Granulosicoccus antarcticus IMCC3135: one gene and its partner. Each later gene encodes a partner of the first gene's protein in a complex. Links are inferred from orthologs where the notes say so. Each region holds a gene or a part of one and is shown on either strand. Other genes may lie near its edges.

Region 1 (10,709 bases):
GGTGGTAGAAGAACTGGAAACTGCCAAGGCACGTGGGGCAACCATCTATGCTGAGGTCGTCGGTTATGGTGCCACTTCAGATGGTTACGACATGGTTGCACCGTCCGGTGAAGGGGCAATGCGTTGCATGCAAATGGCCAAGGCAACGGTTGATACGCCTATCGATTACATCAATGCCCACGGCACCAGCACGCCGGTTGGTGATGTGGCCGAGCTGCGTGCGGTAAAAATGGCTTTCGAAGAAGGCCAGGTTCCCCATATTGGTTCTACCAAGTCTCTGTCGGGACATTCGCTGGGAGCCGCAGGTGTACAGGAGGCTATCTATACGCTTCTGATGCAGCAAGCCGGTTTTATTGCCGAATCTGCCAACATCACAGATCTTGATGAAGCTGCAAGCGATTTGCCGATTGTTCGCAGTCGTATCGATAACGCAAAGATCGATACGGTGATGTCCAACAGTTTTGGTTTTGGCGGCACAAACGCCTCGCTCGTCTTTCGACGCGTTTAGTCGATCGGCTCTGAATCACCAGGCGCAGATCATCTGGTCTGTGTCTGGTGAGAGCCTTTACTCGTCCTGCCGTCCCCGGACGAGTTAATTGTCAATTGTGCGACGCACGATGGCAAAATTGACGGTTACTTTGCCCTGATACAGCCTACAAAGTTCGGTGTTTTGGTCGTTACTTCTCATGTCCATTTGAATTGGTTTGAGATACATGAAAGTAATGATTGTCGACGATTCAAAGTCCATGCGGATGATCGTAAAGCGCACTCTTAAACAGGCTGGCTTCGATACTATGGAGTTTGAAGAGGCCGAAGACGGCACAGATGCGCTTGCCAAAATTGATGATTACATGCCGCAACTGGTACTTTGCGACTGGAATATGCCCGAGATGAATGGCATTGATTTCCTGAAAGCGATCAGAGCCGCAGGGAATACAGTCAAATTCGGATTCGTGACGACCGAATCCACTGCTGAGATGCGAGCGGAGGCAAAAGCGGCTGGAGCCCAGTTTCTTATTGCCAAGCCGTTTACGGCAGAAACGTTCGAGAAAACGTTGCAGCCGGTTCTCCGACAGCCATGAACTATCAGGCTCCGGAGGCACGCGCGCTCAGCGATATGCTCTCGATGATAATCGGTGGTGAAGCCAAGGCCAAAGTAGCGCCTGCGCTGGAAGGTGACTCCCCCGATTTTGTGGCGATTTACATCAACAGGGATGATGAAGTGGTGGCAACCTGCTGTAGTAAGTTGCACACGGCAGCCTCTCTGGGGAGCGCTCTGTCCATGATTCCTGCAGGTGGCGTCAAGAGCATGGAGGAGGAGAATCAAATCTCGAAAATGGCATTAGATAATTTTTATGAGGTGATGAATATCTTTTCCAGCCTGTTGATGAACGACAAGACAGAGCATCTACGGTTGTCAGAAGTAGTTCGAGATGCTGGCAAACGTTTGAAGGTGGACAATAGTGAAGAGGTGATTTTCACGTTGGAACTCGGTAACTATGGGGCGGGTGAGCTGGTGTTCAATTTCACCTGAATCCAGTATTCAGTAGATGAGGCTGGGTTCCTCAAGAGCTGCACGTTGTTCTCGTAGCGACTGGATATGTTCGTCCCAGAATCTGCCGCTGGCGAAGAACGGAAAAGCCTGTGTAAAAGCCGGATCTTCCCAGCGTCTGGCAATCCACGCAGCGTAATGGATGATTCGCAAGGTTCGCAAAGGCTCTATGAGGGCCAGCTCGCGTTCGTCAAATTCGCGAAACTCATGGTAACCATCGAGAAGATCGCCCAGCCGTGCTTGAGCATACTGACGATCGCCAGAGATGAACATCCAGAGGTCCTGAATGGCAGGACCCAGGGCGCAGTCGTCAAAATCCAGCAGGTGCGGTGTGCCATCACTACCCCATAGAATATTGCCCGGGTGGAAATCACCATGCAGGCAGATCTCACGATAAGGGACTGCATCGATGCGCTCATGCACTTCGGGCATCAGATCGTCAATGACAGACTCATAGACCTGCGCCAGATGGTCGGGCAGGATATCGGAATCCAGTAGATAGTCGGCGCATTCATCACCCAGTCTGCTGGCATCGATGAATGGGCGGTGTTGGAAGTCCAGTGTGTCAGCTACCAGGTGCAAACGACCCAGTGTTCGGCCGATAACAGCTAGCTGTTCGGGGTTGTCCAGCTCGGGAGGACGACCACCTGCACGGGGGAACAGACAGAATCGAAATGGCCCATGGTTATGCAGACTCTGACCTTCAGCATCACTTAATGGTGCGATAACCGGAATGTCATGTTCAAGTAGTGCGTTGCAGAACGCATGTTCCTCCAGAATGGTTTCATCGCTCCAGCGACCTGGCCGATAGAACTTGGCAATCACGGTTGTGCCATCGTCCAGGCCAACGGAATAAACGCGATTTTCGTAGCTGTTGAGCGCACTGACACGACCATCGGTGTGCCAGCCAACGCTGTCAATTGCATCGAGTATCTGGTTCGGGTCCAGTGACCGAAAGGCCAGAGATGCATCAGTATCCTGGATGATCATTAACTCCTTATTGTCGGTATAGGTCGCCAACTGTCTGTAAATAAGCCCTATTTGATGCTATCTTTCACAGTTACCGTCACGATTGACCTTTTGGTCGATTACGTGCATCAAATTTCATAACTGGAGCGTTGGAGTATGTCACAGGTGTTGGTTCTCAATGGGCCTAACCTCAACCTGCTAGGTACTCGTGAGCCTGAACGATATGGTTCGGTACGATTGGCGGACATCGAAGCACAACTGGCTGAACAAGCTGAGCAATCGGGAGTCAGTATTGACTTCTTTCAGAGTAACAGCGAGGGGGCATTGATTGACCGAGTACAGGCGGCTCCGGCAGAAGGGTGTCAGATCGCGATCATCAACCCGGGTGGCTATAGCCATACGAGCGTTGCTCTGCGCGATGCCTTTCTCGGTGTGGCACTACCTCTGATTGAAATACACGTTAGCAACATCTATCAACGTGAACCATTCAGACATCATTCGTATTTTTCCGATATCTCTGTCGGCACATTACTGGGTTTTGGCCCTGCCGGGTACAGCATGGCGCTGACGGCAGCCATCGCCCGAATCAAACAATCTTAATACCACCGAACCGGAATACAGATCAGGACTGCCCATGGATATTCGCAAGATCAAGAAGTTGATCGAGTTACTGGAAGATTCGGATGTTTCCGAAATCGAGATCGTCGAGGGCGAGGAGTCCGTACGGATCGCACGTTCATCTGGTGTGACCTACGCACCCGTGCAACCTCAAGCAACTCAAGTCGCGCAGCCCGTCGCGGCAGCACCAGCGGCCGTGGGCGCCAGCGCACCAGCGCCGGAGAACCTACTGCCACCAGGTACCATCATGGAATCTCCCATGGTCGGCACCTTTTACCGTTCCTCGTCTCCTACTGCCAAGGCTTTTGCCGACGTTGGGCAGGTTGTCAATAAGGGTGACACGATCTGCATCATTGAAGCGATGAAGATCATGAACCAGATTGAAGCCGAAGTCAGCGGTACCGTACGCGCCATTCTTGTCGAAGATGGCCAGCCGGTTGAGTACGGCGAGCCATTGATCGTCATCGACTGAGTATCTGACTCATGGTTACTCCAATCAAGAAACTGCTGATCGCCAATCGTGGCGAGATTGCCCTGCGTATCATGCGCTGCTGCCGTGATCTGGGTATCCAGACCGTTGCTGTCTATTCGACGGCTGACCGGGATCTCAAGCATGTCAGGCTGGCCGATGAAGCGGTATGTATCGGGCCGCCACCTTCCGCTAAAAGCTATCTCAATGTGCCTGCCATTATCAGTGCGGCCGAGATAACTCGCTCCGAGGCTATTCACCCGGGTTACGGGTTTCTGGCTGAGAACGCCGATTTTGCCGAACGGGTTGAATCAAGCGGGTTCAAGTTCATTGGTCCAACCTCGGACACTATCCGTTTGATGGGTGACAAGGTCAGTGCCATTGCCGAAATGAAAGCCGCAGGCGTTCCCTGTGTGCCTGGCAGTGATGGGCCTCTGGGTAACGATATTGCCAAAAATATCAAGATTGCCAACAAGATCGGTTATCCGATCATCATCAAGGCGGCCGGCGGCGGCGGCGGGCGTGGCATGCGTGTCGTTCGTTCGGATGATGATCTGGAAGAATCCATTGCCATGACACAGAACGAAGCCGGTACTGCCTTCGGCAATCCGGTTGTGTACATGGAAAAGTATCTGGAAACCCCTCGACATATCGAGTTTCAGGTCATCTGCGATGAATTGGGCAATGCCATTCATCTGGGGGAGCGTGACTGCTCCATGCAGCGTCGCCACCAGAAGGTTGTGGAGGAGGCGCCAGCACCGGGCATCGATGCAGCCACTCGTGCCGATATGGGCGCCCGCTGCGTCGAGGCGTGCAAACGCATGGGGTACCATGGTGCAGGTACGTTCGAGTTCTTGTATGAAAACGGTAATTTCTACTTCATAGAAATGAACACCCGTGTGCAGGTCGAACACCCTGTGACCGAAATGATTACGGGAATCGATATCATCAAGGAGCAGATTTTTGCTGCTGAAGGTCGCGAGCTGCGCTGGAAGCAGGAAGACATCAAGATCAAGGGACATGCATTCGAGTGCCGCATCAATGCCGAAGACCCGGTCACTTTCATGCCTTCCCCTGGCACCATCCGGCAATATCATCCAGCCGGCGGACTTGGTGTGCGTGTGGAGACCCATATCTATAACGGGTATACAGTACCGCCACATTATGACTCCATGATTGCCAAACTGATCGTGTCTGCCAATACTCGAGAGTCAGCCCTGGCACGCATGCGTGGTGCCCTCAGTGAAGTATTCATCGACGGCATCAAGACAAACATTCCCCTGCACATCGATATCTTCAATGATCCTGCCTTTCAGGAAGGGGGCACCAATATTCATTACCTGGAAAAGAAACTGGGACTGAACTGACGGCATGCTGGTGGATCGGACGCCAGCGACCGGCATAACGGAACCTGCGCTCTGATTCACCACCTGGACGTTAGAAAGATCAACATGACTGCAGCTCCTGAATGGCTTGAAATCACGCTTAAGACATCGCGTGATGAGGTTGAAACACTCGAAAACTGGCTTTTCAAATCCGGTGCCTTATCCGTGACGTTGCTGGACAGCGTGGACGATGAAGAGTTGTCGCACGCTGTTCTGGAGCCCGTGCCGGGAGAGGTGCGGCTTTGGGACGACATCACGCTAGTGGGTCTGTACGCTCGAGAAACCTTGCTGGATGAGCTGCACGATGCTTTGCATCTGGCAGCGGCCATGCTCGAGATTGCAGTGCCCGCGTTCACCGCCTCTCGATTACAGGAGCGAGAGTGGGAGCGAACCTGGATGGATACCTTCAAACCCATGCAGTTTGGCGAACACTTCTGGATATGCCCAACCGAGCAGGAAGCCCCAGATCCGAGTGCTATCAACCTGCGGCTGGATCCGGGCATGGCTTTTGGTACTGGCACACATGCAACCACTGCGCAATGTCTGGCGTGGATGGGCGCTGAAACGGCACGTACATTGCGTCCTCTGGAGGGTTGCCGTGTCATCGACTATGGTTGCGGTTCAGGTGTTCTGGCTATTGCCGCTTTGTTGCTGGGAGCGGAACGGGCCTGGGCGGTGGATATCGATCCACAGGCGTTGAGCGCTACACGAGACAATGCTCGGCAAAATGGTGTACTGGACAAGCTTGAGGTGGGTATGCCCGAGTTGGTGAATGATCTTTCCGTGGAGCTGGTGTTGGCCAATATTCTTTTCAAACCTCTGATGGATCTGGCGGATACGCTGACAGCGTCCGTGAAACCGGGTGGGCGTCTGGTGGTGTCCGGCATTCTGCGAGAGCAGATGGAACCGCTGCGTGAGCGATACAGCGAGCATTTCGAATTTGAACCCGGTCAGGATCAAGATGGCTGGGCGCTGATGACTGCAATACGTCGTTGATACGGCATGGGCAGACGCAGCCAGAAATCTCGAACAGGCCAGCAAGCCCGAGAACGGTTCAAGCACTCGGTCAAGGAGACGGAAGGCTCGGATGACAATGGGGCTAAATCTGTCGACATCTCAGCAGCTGGCGGCAATGACTCTGGCAAGCGAAAAAAGGCCAGAGCACTGAAGAGCGAATCAGAAGGTGACTTTGATGGTGATGAGGCAGATGCGATAGCAGCTGGCTATGCCAGTATCGAGGTGGATCAGAATCCGCAAACTTGCTGCTCCAACTGCAAGACCATCTTTGAAGTATCGAAAGAGTTGCTTTCGTCCAGTGATACGCGAGTCAGGTGTGGGGAATGCCTTAGCATTTTCGATGCACTGGCTAATCTGCGGCAGCCATCCGACGAGGAGGCCGAAGAGTCTGATTCAGAATCGTCCGACGAAAATGCACAAAATGTTGGCGAAGAGTCAACCGGGGACGGGCATTCCGTTGCTTCCAGTTTGCCTGATGCCAGTGCCGCGGCATTGGCTGGACTGGCTAATAATGCCTCTCCACTGGATGTGACCTACGCAGATTTCAGTCTGTTTTCCGCCGATGCGGCACTACAGAATGTTGACTATCTGGATGAAACCGTTGAAGTACAGTCTTTCGACTTCGATGATCCGGCTGGCGACGACGAACTGGATGATACCTATAGCGAAACCCTGTTTGCCCAAGGTCCCGAGGTGGACGCCCGCTCTGCCATCAATGAGACCGATAGCGGCTCTGTCAGAGACGCAACGCTGGTAATTCCAGCCCATGCCAGTGCCGGCATCTTGGTGGCTGACACAGGCGCGGAGGAGGAGGGCGCTCTTGAGCACCACGACGATCCGCTGTCAGACACCATTGCTGGCGATGGAGTGGATGAATTACTGGAGTCTCTCGAACGGGCGCAGGCCCAGAAGCCTCCGGTAGAGGTGCGAAAGACCGGATCGTGGCGGTTCAAAGGTGCACTCTTGTTACTGGCGGTGTCGTTGGCGGTGGCTCTGTACGGATATCGTGAACGACAGTCGTTGCAAAATAGCCGGTATGTACGACCTTTGCTGGAAGTCGTGTGTTCTGTGACGGGGTGCACGCTTGAGGAGCAAGTGGATCTTGATTCATTACAAGTTCTGAAGCGATCGGTTTTTTCTCACCCTACGATTGAAGATGCTTTACTCATCAATATCGGTTTCATCAACAAGGCCTCTTTTGGGCAACGTTACCCTGTGCTTGAAATTCGATTGACCGATCGAAACGGTCGCCTGGTGGTGAAGAACAGCTTCGAACCCTCGGATTATCTTGATAATTGGCAGCAAGGCGATGTATTTGCAGCCGGCAAGCAGCTTGACGTTACATTGAATCTCGATGACCCCGGCAATGAGGCCATGTCCTTCGAGCTGGACTTCAGATAGAGGTGATTTGAGCCCTATGTCGCTGTAAATTGCCAACTGCTGTTCCCTCATACGGTATTTTTAAGCGCTGATCTGTATTAGGATATACGGCCCGCTCAAGCCCACCTCACCCATGATCGAGATAGGAACACACGTCGTAGAAAATCCTGTGTTTCTGGCACCGATGGCGGGCGTAACCGACCGGCCCTTTCGTGATGCCTGTGCCCGCGAAGGCGTAGGCTATGCGGCATCGGAGATGATCTCAAGCGATACTCTGTTGTACGCAACGGCCAAAACCCGCCATCGTATCGTGCGTGCTGAAAACGATTTGCCGCATGCTGTGCAGATCGCAGGGGCAGACCCTGTTGCGATGGCTGATGCCGCTGCACTGAATGTTGCTCATGGTGCCCAGATTATTGACATCAATATGGGCTGTCCTGCCAAGAAGGTCTGCAATCGCCTGGCAGGCTCTGCATTGCTGGAACATCCTGATCTGGTCCGGGATATTCTGCGTTTGGTGGTGGCTCGTGTGGATGTGCCCGTCACTCTGAAGATTCGTACCGGGCCTACTCCTGACAATCGCAACGGCGTGGCTATCGCACGTCTGGCGCAAAGTGAGGGTATCGCCTGTCTGGCGGTGCACGGTCGAACTCGTAGCGATCGCTTCAAGGGGCAGGCAGAGTACGACACCATTGCTGCCATCGTCGATGCCGTTTCCATTCCAGTGATTGCCAATGGCGACATCTGTAATGGCGAACAGGCACTTCAGGTGCTGCGTACAACAGGGGCCGCAGGTATCATGGTAGGACGTGCGGCGCAGGGGAATCCCTGGATATTCAGAGAAATCAACGCCGCCTTGCAGGGCCTGCCTGCGCCATTACCTCCGTCTCTGGACGAGGTTGGTGCAACGTTGATGACGCATCTGCTCGGTTGCCACAAGCTCTATGGCGAATATCGAGGGGTGCGTATTGCCCGTAAGCATATTGCCTGGTATTGCAAGGGTTTGAGACACGCGGCCGCATTTAGGGAGGCGGTCAACAAGGTAGAAGATTCCAACGATCAACTTCGGCTGGTAGAGAGCTTTTTCTCCCAGCCTGCACTGTTTGAAGCCGCCGCTTGATATGACTATTTCTTATACTCCGATTCACAAATCTGGAAATACGACCTTTGCCAACTCTATTCCCAGTAGTGTCACGCACATGAGTGCTCCTGCATCCCGTAGTGCCAAAGGTGGCAATGTCGACAAGACGGAAGAGGGCAGTGTCGCCAAGGCCGTTGCCGAGGGTCTGGCAAAGGTCAAGTCGGGCAAGCCTTCAATGAGCAAAACGGTCGATGCCGGAGGGACTGCCATCGCCAGCTGTGTGCGGGACGAACTGGGTCGCTATTTCGACATGCTCGATGGTGAGAAACCATCAGGTCTGTACCGCATGGTGATTCGTCAGGCAGAGCACGCTCTGTTGAGTGCTGTCATGCGTGAGTGTGGTGGTAATCAGAGTAAGGCGGCAGAATGGCTGGGAATCAGTCGTGGCAATCTGCGCAACAAGCTGGCAGAAATGGAATAAGGCAAGCTTCCCCAGGCAGCTTTCCCACGAACAAAACAAACACATCGAATAACCGGATATATTATTAAGTGGCTGAAAAACTCGCAGGCTCTTGCGCATTGCTGAGCGTCTCTGACAAGCAGGGAATCGAACAACTGGCTCAGGCATTCGTGAGCAAGGGCATCAAGCTGCTGTCCACGGGAGGGACCGCCGAGGCCTTGCGCAAGGCAGGTCTACCGGTAACCGATGTCTCGGAACATACCGGGGCCGCAGAAATGATGGCTGGACGAGTCAAGACGCTTCACCCGACTGTGCATGGTGGAATTCTGGGGCGACGTGGCATTGATGACGAGGTCATGGTCGCACGTGGTATCGCACCTATCGACTATGTTGTTGTCAATTTATATCCGTTCGCCGCGACAGTTGCGCGCGAGGGTGTGAGTTTCGAGGATGCCATTGAGAATATTGATATCGGTGGACCTGCAATGGTCCGCTCTGCAGCCAAGAATCATGCATCTGTAGCCATCGTTACCGATCCTGCTGATTACTCGCGCATCATTGAATCTCTGGATGCATCAACAGAGCAGCAAGGCGCTCTGCGTTTCGACCTGGCGGTGAAAGCTTTCGAGCATACGGCAGCTTACGATGGCATGATCGCTGACTATTTCGGACGTCGCACGGGTGAGGCATCACATGCCGAGCCAGCTGATTTCCCACGTACGCTCAACACGCAGTTTGTGCTGAACGAAACGCTGCGCTACGGGGAAAACCCACATCAGCGCGCAGCGTTCTATCGTTCGGCAGATGCCGGTCCCGGCACTATCGCAGCAGCCCATCTGCTGCAGGGCAAGGCCATGTCATATAACAACGTGATGGATGCCGATGCGGCTCTAGCGTGTGTACGACAGTTTACCGAGGCTGCCTGTGTCATCGTCAAGCATGCCAATCCATGTGGTGTTGCTGTAGGAGCCAATCAACTAGAGGCTTACGATCTGGCTTATCGCACAGATCCGACTTCCGCATTTGGAGGCATCATCGCTTTCAATCGTCCACTGAGTGAGCAAGTGGTCAAGGAAATCATTGCCCGCCAATTTGTCGAAGTCATCGTGGCTCCCGGTGTCGAACCGGCAGCGCTGGCATTGCTTGAAGGCAAACCGAATGTACGGGTCCTTGATTGCGAGAGTTTGTCATTGGGAGGCACGGCAGAGAGTAGCTGGCTGTATCGTCCGGTTGCCGGCGGCCTGCTGGTACAGGATGATGATGTGCTCAATGTCGAGCTGGATTCTTTGAAAGTCGTCAGCAAGCGACAGCCAAGCGAGGCGGAGCTCACTGATCTTCTGTTCACCTGGCGTGTTGCCAAGTTCGTCAAATCCAACGCTATTGTCTATGGCCGGAATTCCAGCACAGTAGGCGTCGGCGCCGGTCAGATGAGCCGTGTCTATTCAGCCAGAATCGCAGGTATCAAGGCTGCCGACGAAGGCTTGCAAGTCGCAGGTGCCGTTATGGCCTCCGATGCTTTTTTCCCATTCCGGGATGGTATCGACAATGCTGCTGAAGCTGGCATCGTGGCTGTCATACAGCCTGGTGGTTCCAGGAATGATGCGGAAGTCATTGCGGCGGCGGATGAGCACAACATGGCAATGGTCTTCACGGGAGTTCGACACTTTCGTCATTAGTCCTTCAGGAGCGGCTAAACGGATTTAACCGAATAGCCAGATGAAGCCTGCGTTGTACAGTATGTGCAGTGCAATGGGAGATAGCAGGGTCTGGTGACGTTC
Region 2 (10,846 bases), 4.5 Mb from region 1 along the record:
CACGCGGCATAGAAGAGCGCAATGGTGAGCGAGTCGGATTCAATACCATGGTGTATAGCGAGTCTGAAATTCGACGAATCGGCATACGCGCTTTCGAAATTGCCCGTCAGCGAGGCTCTCGACTGTGTTCGGTCGACAAAATGAACGTGTTGGAAGTGTCAGAGCTTTGGCGAGAAATCATGATCGATGTCAGCAAGGATTACCCGGATGTAGAGCTGACTCATATGTTCGTTGATAATGCCGCCATGCAGCTGGTTCGCGCACCCAAGCAGTTCGACGTCATGGTGACCAGTAACTTGTTCGGCGATGTTCTATCTGACGCCGCAGCGATGCTGACCGGATCCATTGGCATGTTGCCATCGGCGTCGCTGAATGAGGCCGGGCAGGGGATGTACGAACCCATCCACGGATCGGCTCCGGACATTGCCGGAAAAGGCATAGCCAATCCGTTGGCGACCATTCTGTCAGTCTCCATGATGCTGCGCTACACACTGAAAGAAGCCGAAGCGGCTGATGCCATTGATGCTGCTGTGGCGCAGGTGTTGGCACAGGGCTATCGTTGTCAGGATATAGCGACGGGCCAGAGTGAAGAGAAAGTAATCAATACAACTGAAATGGGTGATGCTGTAATAGCGGCCCTGCAAGTCGGAGTAGATGCATGAGCAAGACCTATGATGTCGCTGTCGTTGGCGCAACTGGAGCGGTTGGCGAGACCATCCTGTCCATTCTTGCTGAGCGAAACTTTCCAGTAGGCAATGTTTACGCATTGGCGAGTTCGCGTTCAGCGGGTAAGCGAGTCGAGTTCGGAAACAAGCTGTTGGTTGTACAGGATCTGGAAAAATTCGATTTTTCTACGGTGCAAATCGGTATTTTTTCACCAGGCGCCTCTGTTTCCAAGATTTATGCTCCCAAGGCGGCAGCTGCCGGCTGTGTCGTGATCGACAATACATCACAGTTTCGATATGACGATGACAAGCCGCTGATCATCCCTGAGGTTAATGCGCATGCCCTTGCTAGTTACAAGGACACCAACATCATTGCAAATCCGAATTGCTCAACTATTCAGATGCTGGTAGCGTTGAAGCCGTTACATGATGCTTTCGGGATTACGCGCATCAATGTATGTACCTATCAGGCAGTTTCAGGTACTGGCAAGGAAGCAATTGAAGAGCTCAGTGTCCAGACAGCAAGGCTATTAAACGGCTTGCCAGCAGAGGCCTCGGTCTATCCAAAACAGATTGCATTCAATGTCTTGCCGCAGATTGATGACTTTCAGGAAAACGGTTATACCAAGGAAGAAATGAAGATGGTATGGGAAACCCACAAGATCATGGAAGACAGTTCTATAGCCGTCAACCCGACCTGTGTACGTGTCCCGGTGTTTTTTGGACACTCTGAAGCTGTCCATATCGAAACTCGTAAACCAATTACTGCGATTCAGGCCCGAGAATTGCTCCAGTCAGCACCAGGAGTGGTAGTTATGGACGAGCGAAAGGCAGGGGGCTACCCCACCGCTGTGACTGAGTCAGCCGGAACTGATGCAGTCTTTGTTGGGCGGATTCGCGAAGACATCAGCGTTGAAAACGGACTGAATTTGTGGGTTGTGTCCGACAACGTTCGTAAGGGTGCAGCGCTGAATAGTGTTCAGATCGCTGAATGTCTCGTTCAGGACTATTTGTAAACGCTGATCTATATCGGAATAGATGCAATAATTGATCTATAGAGAAGCGTTGTTACAGTTAACTACGTTTGACCTGTGTCGGTGGTTTACGGACACTGCACAATCAGGTCTAACGTCTGAGCGGGATTTAATACGTGCGAAAACTAGCAACGGCTGCAGCAGTTAGCCTGGCATTAGCCTCCGGTGGCGCCTTCGGACTTGGTCTGGGCGACATCGAGATGCGCTCGGCGCTGAATCAGCCAATGAATGCCGAAATCCGGCTCACTTCTGTGAAAACAGGTGAGCTGGAAGGCATGATTGTGCAACTTGCGTCGGCAGAGGCCTTTGAAAGGGCGGGCATCGAGCGCTCGACGGTGTTGACGGACTTGCGATTCTCCGTCGACCAGAGCTCGGGGGTGCCGGTTATTCGCATTTCCAGCCAACGACCTGTGGTTGAGCCTTTCCTGAACTTCCTGCTGGAAGTGGACTGGCCACAAGGTCGAATGGTTCGTGAATATACTGTTTTGCTGGATCCGCCAGTTTTCATGACACCGACTGCAACTGAGCGTAATACGACCTCAGATCAGCCGGCGCTAGTGGATCGTGGAACAGAAGCCCTGGTTGTGCCTACACCGATTGAGCGCAACGAAGGGTTTGAAGTTGATCTGGGTGGTCTTGCTGAAGCTCCCGCTGACAGCCAGTCCGCATCAGATGTAGGTGAAATCGTTTTACTGGAAGTCATGCCAGATGTTGAGCTCATGTCAGGAGATGAGGCTGTCAGTGGAAGTAATGGCGAAATAGTCGCCCTTACAGATCTGGGAGCTCCCAATCAAGACGCTCTGGAGCAACGTGAGCAGGAAGCAAGCGCTGCAGACGACTTCAATGTAGAGCTGATTGGTGCCGGAGAAGAAGTTTCAGATACCACCGTCATCGGTGAAACTGGCAATGGCGGTGGGGAAGATGGGTCTACCATCGTATCCCTGGAAGATCTGTCACCAGCAGAAGCGCCTCAGACAGCAGCCCGTCAGAGCGCTGAAGTAACGGTTGGCAGTGGTGACACTCTGTTTGAAATTGCCAAGAGCAATTCTGCAGCTGGTGTCTCTGTGCAACAGATGATGATGGCATTGCTGGCTGCCAACGAATCCTCATTCATCAACAAGAACATCAACCTGGTCCGGGCAGGCTCCATACTGCGAGTACCTGACACAGACGAGGCAACACGTCTGACACAGCGGCAGGCCATGTCTGCTATCGGTCAGCAAAACCAGCTGTGGCAGGAGTATCGCGATCAGTTGCTGGGCTCGGGTTCAACCCGTCTCGCCTCTGGTGACACAAACGTGACGCCAGCCGGAACAGTGACTGCACCGTCTGATACTGCAGCCATTGATACAGCCGCCCTTGATCCAGAGCTGAGCTCGGAAGACTCGGTCGACGGACTCTCTGCTGAAGCGCGGGCTATTCTGGACAATGCTCGATCGGAAATTCTTGATCGTGAAGAGCTGCGACTGGTTGCGGATGATGCACCTACAAGTACCACGGCCAGCGCTACGGCCGATGAGACCACAGACAATGACGCCACACGTCTGGGTGAATTGAATCGCAAGTTGCAACTGGCTCGCGAAGAGCTTTCTTCAACGCGTGTGCAGTCTGACGAGCTAACGGAACAAGCCGGTGAGCTGAAGGGTACGACGGACAACCTGGATTCACTGATCTCCTTGCGTCAGAACGAGATTTCCCAACTGGAAACCCAACTGGCAGATGCACGTGAAGCGGCTGCCATAGCGGAGGCAGAAGCCGCCGAAGCAGAAGTGATTGCTGCTGCGGAAGCCGGAGAAGCAGAGGCTATTGCCGAAGCGAAAGCCGCCGCCGAAGCTGAGGCTGAGGCTAAAGCCGCTGCACAGCTTGCTGCCAATGCTGGCGACACAGTTGTCGAGGCAGGCCAGGACGTTGTTACGGCTGTTGGTGATGCGGGTGCCGACGCTGTGGCTGAAGTGGAAGAGATTGCAGACTCAGGCGTCAATGCATTAACGGAGGCAGGGGAGACGCTGGGTGATGTTGAGCTGATCGATGAAAATGCGACGGCAGACACCGACACCGAAGAGGCGCTGATTCCACCACCGCGTAAGCAGACTACCTGGTATCAGGACTTCATGAGCGACCCCAAGCGCATGGCAATAGCCGGCGTCGGTGCGGTCGGATTGCTGGGTGTGCTAGGCACCTTGTTGTTCCGTCGCAAGCGTCGTGATGATGATTTGCTGGATATTGGTGATGAACTCGAATTCGCCAACGACGAAGACGCTGCGGGAATACCGGCTGACAAAGCGGCCAAGTCCGGCAACGGTGTTGGTCTGGCAGCGGGTGCTGCTGCGGTCGGAGCCACTGCAATCGCCGGCTCTGATCGCGAAGAAAAGCAGGACAATGCCTTTGATGACCTGACGGTCCCTGCTATCCCGTTGGGTTCTGATTTGCAAACGGGCAATGAGGTACTGAACAAAGACGACACTATCTCCGAAGTGGAGGTCTATCTTGCCTATGGTTTGCACGGTCAGGCTGAAGAGCTGCTTGCCAAAGCGACAGAGCGCGATCCCAATAACGAGGAATATGCGCAGAAGCTTCTGCAGACATATCATGCTCAGGGTAATGCTGACAGTTTTCAGGCAACTGCCAGTAATTTCCATGCGCGCTTTGGTGGCGAGGAAAATCCGGCATGGCCAGCGATTGCTGTCATGGGTGCTGAATTGCGACCCAATGATGCCTTGTTCGCTTCAGGTCGTGAAGCGGTAAGTCGTATTGGTGCCGGTCATTCTGATGGTTCCGCGATGGGGGATGAGGATTTTCTACCTGCGCAGGACTATGACACCGGCAGTATTAATCGCGGCTTTGATTCTGCTTCAGATTCTGTGGATTTCGACAGTGCAGATGAATCAGAGCTGATGGAGCAGAGCCTTGATCCAGCGTTTGCCTTTGATGAAGGTGACCTGGAAGCGACGGGCGATTTTTCCGAACTTGCCAGTGAAGTGGCGAACGAGAAGAAAAACAGCAGTATTGAATTCTCCGATTTTGATGCAACTGGCGGTGATGTTTCGTTAGGTGGTCTGACGGGTGAAGATCTGCTCGACATGCCTGGTGATCTTACCAACGAGTTGTCCGCAGATCTGACCGAGGGTGAAGGGTTAAGTCTGGATGAACTGGATAACGTTGCTTCGGTAAACGATCTGACTCTGGATCTGGATCAACTGTCGGGTGACTTGGAACTGGATAGTTCTGAGTTGATGAATGCTGATTTGTCCGACCTGGACCTGCCTGATTTGAGTGTTGATAACGACATGTTCGACGAAAACGTCGGTATGGGTGACAACGCTGATGAAATGGACACCATGCTGGATCTGGCGAAGGCCTACATCGATATGGGTGACAAGGACTCTGCCAGCAGTGCGTTGGACGAAATCGTCAAGAGCGGCAACCCGGCGCAGGTCACCGAGGCTGAGACTCTGTTGCGCAAGATTTCATGATCAAAGGCCAGTGACCGTCATTGTCTAATGCCAGAATCGCCCTCGCTGTCGAATACGACGGCGGGGGTTTTTGCGGTTGGCAGCGTCAACCACATTGCCACTCTGTACAGGCAGAGCTCGAGCGGGCATTAAGCCGGATAGCTCAGGAGCCTGTCACGGTTTACTGTGCCGGTCGTACTGATACCGGCGTACATGCTGCGGCTCAGGTCGTGCATTTCGACACCTCTCTGGATCGCCCGCTTCGCGCCTGGAGCTTTGGTGCTAACTCCCATCTGGACAAGCGTGTTTCGGTACACTGGGCGGCAGTAATGCGTCCGGATTTCCACGCGCGTTTCTCCGCGACACAACGCAGCTATCGTTACACTATTCTCAATCGTGCAACCAGACCTGGTTATCAGGCAGGTACGCTGGGCTGGGAGCGTATCCCCCTGGATGCACCGAAAATGCACGAGGCTGCTCAGGCACTGATTGGGGAACATGATTTTTCCAGTTTTCGTTCCTCCGAGTGCCAGGCGAACCATGCCAGGCGGTGCCTGTTACGAATCAGCGTCCGGCGCGAACAGGATCGAGTGATTATTGAAGTCGCAGCTAACGGCTTCCTGCATAATATGGTACGTATTCTGACGGGTTGTCTGCTGGCTATCGGTCGAGGTGAGCGTCCAGTGGACTGGATGGCCACGCTGCTTGCCGGGCGAGACCGGAGGGCTGCTGGAGTGACAGCACCGCCACATGGTCTGTGCTTTCTGCAGCCTGGTTATCCTGAAGAATTCGGCGTGCCGGACTTCGAGTCCAGCAAATCCAATCCCTGGCACCCTTGAGGGGTGTTGTTCTAGAATTGTCTGGGTAAGCAGCTGCCGTGCTGTTGCCCGGATGCTGCTTCTGTTAAGGTCCATGGTTATTATGGCGCGACGAACCCGAGTCAAAATTTGTGGAATCACACGCCTGCAGGATGCGCATCTGGCGCAGGAGCTGGGTGTAGATTCACTCGGCTTTGTATTTGTGCCTGCCAGTGCCCGGCATGTGATCGCTGAGGATGCTGCTGTCATCGTCAATCAGTTGTCGCCTTTTGTCACGCCCGTAGGATTGTTTCTCAATCCGACAGTGGAAGAGGTACAGCACGCCTTGAACCTGATGCCCTCCATGGTGCCGCAGTTTCATGGACAGGAGTCGGGTGAATTCTGTGATCAGTTCGGCAGGCCGTATCTAAAAGCTATCGGTGTTGGAGCCGGCAAGCCTATGCCCGAAGAGAGTGAACTGAGAGCATTCGGACAAGCCATCGGCTTTCTGTTCGATAGTAATGAGCCCGGACAGCTTGGCGGAACGGGCCATGCGTTCGATTGGGCACGTCTTGGTGAAAAAATGCACAAACCGCTGATACTTGCGGGCGGGCTGAACGTACATAATGTAGCTCAAGCTATCAAGCAGGTTGCCCCATTTGCAGTGGACGTCAGTTCCGGTGTGGAGCAAGCTAAGGGAATCAAGGACTCTGAGGCCATGCACGCCTTTATGGCGGCAGTTCGGCACGCAGATGAGCAGGTCCTGGAATAGATAAAGAGAAGAGAATCGCTTTAAATGAATACAGTATCAGAGTCATCAGAGGACAGACCGATCGATCAGTACCCCGACAGTAAGGGGCATTTCGGAGTTTATGGCGGTAGTTTTATCGCTGAAACACTGATGGATCCGGTCAGAGAGCTGCAAGAAGCTTACGAGCGTTGTCGCCAGGACAACGAATTCATTGCTGAATTCGAGTGGGAGCTGAAGAATTTTGTCGGCAGACCCAATCCGCTTTATCATGCGCGCCGTTGGTCACAAGAGCTGGGTGGTGCCCAGATCTGGTTGAAGCGTGAAGATCTTAATCACACGGGCGCTCACAAGATCAACAACACCGTGGGTCAGGCTCTGCTGGCTCGTCGAATGGGCAAGAAACGCATTATCGCCGAAACCGGTGCCGGTCAGCACGGCGTAGCGACAGCAACAGTCTGTGCTCGCTGGGGCATGGAATGCATCGTGTACATGGGCGAGGAAGATATCGTACGTCAGGCGCCAAACGTTTTTCGCATGAAGTTGCTGGGTGCCAAAGTCGTACCGGTAACGTCAGGTTCGCGCACACTCAAGGATGCACTCAACGAGGCAATGCGCGACTGGGTCGGCAATGTCGACGATACGTTCTATATCATTGGAACGGCAGCGGGCCCACATCCTTATCCCACCATGGTGCGAGATTTCAACAGCGTTATCGGCAAGGAAATCAAGGAGCAATCCATGGAGCATACTGGCCGTCTGCCAGACATGATCGTGGCTTGTGTGGGTGGCGGTTCGAACGCCATCGGCGCGTTTCATCCATTCCTGAACGACAAGGATGTACAGCTGGTAGGTGTAGAGGCTGGCGGTGATGGTCTGGAAACCGGACGACATGCTGCGCCTCTGAGTACCGGCAGCCCGGGCGTGCTGCATGGTAACCGCACCTACCTGATGGAAGATGAGGCAGGTCAGATCATTGAAACTCACAGTGTTTCGGCAGGCCTGGATTATCCGGGTGTAGGGCCTGAACATGCGTGGTTGAAGGATATAGGGCGGGTACAATACGTAGCTGCAACCGATACCGAAGCCCTGGAGGCAACTCACAAGTTGTGCAGGATCGAAGGTATCATTCCGGCGTTGGAATCTGCTCACGCTCTGGCTCATGCGATCAAGATTGCACCGGGCATGGGCAAGGACAAGAACATCGTTGTCAATCTGTCAGGTCGTGGTGACAAGGACATCAACACTCTGGCCGACCTGGAAGGGATTACTCTGTGACTCGTATCGCCACTCGTTTTGCCACGGCTTCTGGCCGCAAATTGCTGGTTCCGTACATTACGGCCGGTGATCCGGACCTGGAAACTACGCTTGCATTAATGCATACCCTGGTCAAGGCCGGTTCTGATGTCATCGAACTGGGCATACCGTTCTCTGACCCGATGGCAGATGGTCCGGTCATTCAGGCGGCGTGCGAAAGAGCGTTGAAAAATAATGTATCCCTGATTCAGGTGCTGGAAACCGTCAAGCGTTTTCGTGAAACAGATACGGACACAGCGGTTGTGCTGATGGGCTATCTGAATCCGATCGAGCGACTCGGCTATGCCAGATTTGCTGAATTATCGAGTGCTGCTGGTGTTGATGGTGTGCTGACCGTCGATATGCCGCCAGAAGAGGCGGGTGCTTTGGTTGATGAGTTGAAAAAGAATAATCTGGACAGTATCTTTCTGCTGTCACCGACCACTCCGGATTCACGCATCAGCCAGGTCTGCGAGATGGCCAGTGGTTATATCTATTACGTGTCGCTCAAGGGTGTCACCGGAGCTGCCAACCTGAATACGGTTGAAGTGGCCGAGAAGGTCGCTAACATTCAGTCGTTTGCCTCGATACCCGTTGCTGTCGGTTTCGGTATTCGTGACGCAGACTCTGCAGCCGCGGTATCGGAAACTGCCGATGCGGTGGTGGTGGGTAGTGTGCTGGTTTCTCTGGTTGGCGAACATGGCAATGACCCGGACACCCTTCATGCGAAAATTTTTGAAATCGTCAATGGCATGCGTAAAGCCATGGACCAAAGAGCCGGAGTCAGTGCATGAGTAACGAGGACACCACTGGCAAGGGCGACGAGAACGCCGAGGCAATTGAGCCCAAGGCAAGCAAGGAGCAAAAGGAAGGTACCCGACGTCCATTCCTGCCAGCGATTCGCCCCATGAGCTGGTTTGAGCGAATGATTCCGGCTCGTATCGGAACTCGCAATGAAGACAAGGGCACAGTCCCTGAAGGCCTGTGGGTCAAGTGCGACAGCTGTTCCAACGTTCTCTACCATGCCGAGCTCGACCGGGCACAGGATGTCTGCATCAAGTGTGGTCATCACATGCTGATCTCTGCGCGCAAGCGTCTGGAGAGGTTGCTGGATGCGGGTGAACAGGAGGAAATTGGCGCCTCTGTGGAGCCGGTGGATATTCTGAAATTCAAGGATTCCAAGCGCTACAAAGACCGCCTGAGCCAGGCTACCAAGGACTCCGGTGAAAAGGATGCACTGGTAGTCTTGCAAGGCAAGCTCAAAGGTATGCCTGTTGTGGTTGCGGTGTTCGATTTCAATTTCATGGCAGGCTCCATGGGATCGGTAGTCGGCGAACGCTTCAGCCGTGCTTGCGAACGCAGCCTGGAGCGCGGCATTCCTTTCATCTGCTTTAGTGCCAGTGGCGGTGCGCGTATGCAGGAAGCTCTGTTTTCACTGTTGCAGATGGGCAAAACCAGTGCTCAACTCAGACGTCTTGCAGATCGTGGCCTGCCGTATATTTCGGTGCTGACGGATCCAACCATGGGCGGTGTTTCCGCATCGCTTGCCATGCTGGGAGATATCATCATTGCCGAGCCTGGTGCGCGCATTGGTTTTGCCGGTCGGCGTGTTATCGAACAGACCGTCCGGGAAAAATTGCCGGAAGGCTTCCAGAGTAGTGAATTTCTGCTCGATCACGGTGCTATCGATCTGATCTGTGATCGGCGCGATATGCGCGATACGCTCGCCAGACTTCTGGCCAAGCTCAGTGACAAGCCAGTTCTGAAATTTGATGACCCGCACATTGCCGCTCCCAGCTGAAGTTCCTGATACCACTGCGCCTCTGAGTACCTGGCTGTCCTGGCTGGAAACCATCCACCCCGTAGCAATTGACATGGGGCTGGATCGGGTCAGCCTGGTAGCCGAACGATTGGGACTGCGTCAGATCGATAGTCCACTGATTCTGGTCGGCGGAACCAACGGTAAAGGCTCTACGGTTGCCATGCTGACTGCTATCTATACAGCAGCAGGTTATCGCGTGGGCACCTACACCTCGCCGCATATCACAGACTTTCGAGAACGGATCCGGATCAATGCCGAAATGGCATCGGCCGAGGCGATCGTCGAAGCGCTGGCGTTTGTAGAGGCAGGACGTGCGCCTCAGACACTCACCTACTTTGAGTACACGACACTGGCGGCAATGCGCGTGTTTCTGCAAGCACAGTGTGACGTCTACATCATGGAAGTGGGTCTTGGCGGGCGGCTGGATGCAACCAATCTCTGGGATGCAGATTGCTCGGTTGTGACCAGCGTGGCGCTGGATCATCAAGATTACCTGGGCTCTGATATTGCTGTGATTGCCACGGAAAAAGCGGCCATTGGCAGGCCTGGAAAATTACTGGTGGTCGGTGAGCTGACGCCACCCGAATCCCTGTTCGCCTTTGCTGCTGAAAACGGTATCCCGGTTCTGCATACAGGAGCTCAGTCGGCGGACAGATTGCCGCTAACCTCATTGCGTGGAGCGCATCAACGCCGCAATGCAGCTTGCGCCGTTGCTGTTGTCGAAAATCTGCAAGCCATGTTGCCCGTTGGCAAACCCACTCTGGAACGCGAGCTGATGCATATTCATGTCACGGCCCGTTTTGAACGACTGACACACTCAGGGCTTGATGTGGTGTTGGACGTGGCACACAATCCGGCAGGTGCGCAGGCGTTATGCCAGGCTTGGCAAGAGGCGTTCGGAGACAGGCTTGCGAACATCGTCTTTTCCGCTCTGGCAGACAAGGACCTGGCAGGAATAGTGGCCGCTCTGGAGCCTATCGCGGCTGAATGGCACTGCTTTGAGCTACACATTCCGCGAGCAACCCCAGTGGC

The links.
Region 2: the proteins of accC (region 1) and accD are in contact, whole or in part, in a solved structure (PDB 8UXZ), measured with the Escherichia coli proteins. The link is inferred for Granulosicoccus antarcticus IMCC3135 from one-to-one orthologs.

Annotation. Positions count from the first base shown.
Region 1 is NZ_CP018632.1:1,505,794-1,516,502, forward strand. The notes cover bases 2,955-5,798. They hold accC (acetyl-CoA carboxylase biotin carboxylase subunit), read left to right. Parts: upstream 2,955-3,622; coding sequence 3,623-4,975; downstream 4,976-5,798. Other genes in these bases: aroQ (type II 3-dehydroquinate dehydratase), read left to right, coding at 2,955-3,121; accB (acetyl-CoA carboxylase biotin carboxyl carrier protein), read left to right, coding at 3,156-3,611; prmA (50S ribosomal protein L11 methyltransferase), read left to right, coding at 5,060-5,798. Also shown: fabB (beta-ketoacyl-ACP synthase I), read left to right, coding at 1-508; IMCC3135_RS06465 (response regulator), read left to right, coding at 714-1,082; IMCC3135_RS06470 (hypothetical protein), read left to right, coding at 1,079-1,534; IMCC3135_RS06475 (serine/threonine protein kinase), read right to left, coding at 1,544-2,542; more of aroQ, read left to right, coding at 2,678-2,954; more of prmA, read left to right, coding at 5,799-5,989; IMCC3135_RS06500 (zinc-ribbon and DUF3426 domain-containing protein), read left to right, coding at 5,996-7,411; tRNA dihydrouridine synthase DusB, read left to right, coding at 7,524-8,510; IMCC3135_RS06510 (helix-turn-helix domain-containing protein), read left to right, coding at 8,590-8,952; purH (bifunctional phosphoribosylaminoimidazolecarboxamide formyltransferase/IMP cyclohydrolase), read left to right, coding at 9,021-10,607; JDVT-CTERM system glutamic-type intramembrane protease MrtJ, read right to left, coding at 10,632-10,709. UniProt on the Escherichia coli protein: This protein is a component of the acetyl coenzyme A carboxylase complex; first, biotin carboxylase catalyzes the carboxylation of the carrier protein and then the transcarboxylase transfers the carboxyl group to form malonyl-CoA.
Region 2 is NZ_CP018632.1:6,008,241-6,019,086, reverse strand. The notes cover bases 7,866-10,846. They hold accD (acetyl-CoA carboxylase, carboxyltransferase subunit beta), read left to right. Parts: upstream 7,866-8,899; coding sequence 8,900-9,793; downstream 9,794-10,846. Other genes in these bases: IMCC3135_RS26095 (bifunctional folylpolyglutamate synthase/dihydrofolate synthase), read left to right, coding at 9,765-10,846; trpA (tryptophan synthase subunit alpha), read left to right, coding at 7,971-8,786; trpB (tryptophan synthase subunit beta), read left to right, coding at 7,866-7,974. Also shown: leuB (3-isopropylmalate dehydrogenase), read left to right, coding at 1-662; IMCC3135_RS26130 (aspartate-semialdehyde dehydrogenase), read left to right, coding at 659-1,681; IMCC3135_RS26125 (motility hub landmark protein FimV), read left to right, coding at 1,816-5,172; tRNA pseudouridine(38-40) synthase TruA, read left to right, coding at 5,193-5,990; IMCC3135_RS26115 (phosphoribosylanthranilate isomerase), read left to right, coding at 6,073-6,720; more of trpB, read left to right, coding at 6,745-7,865.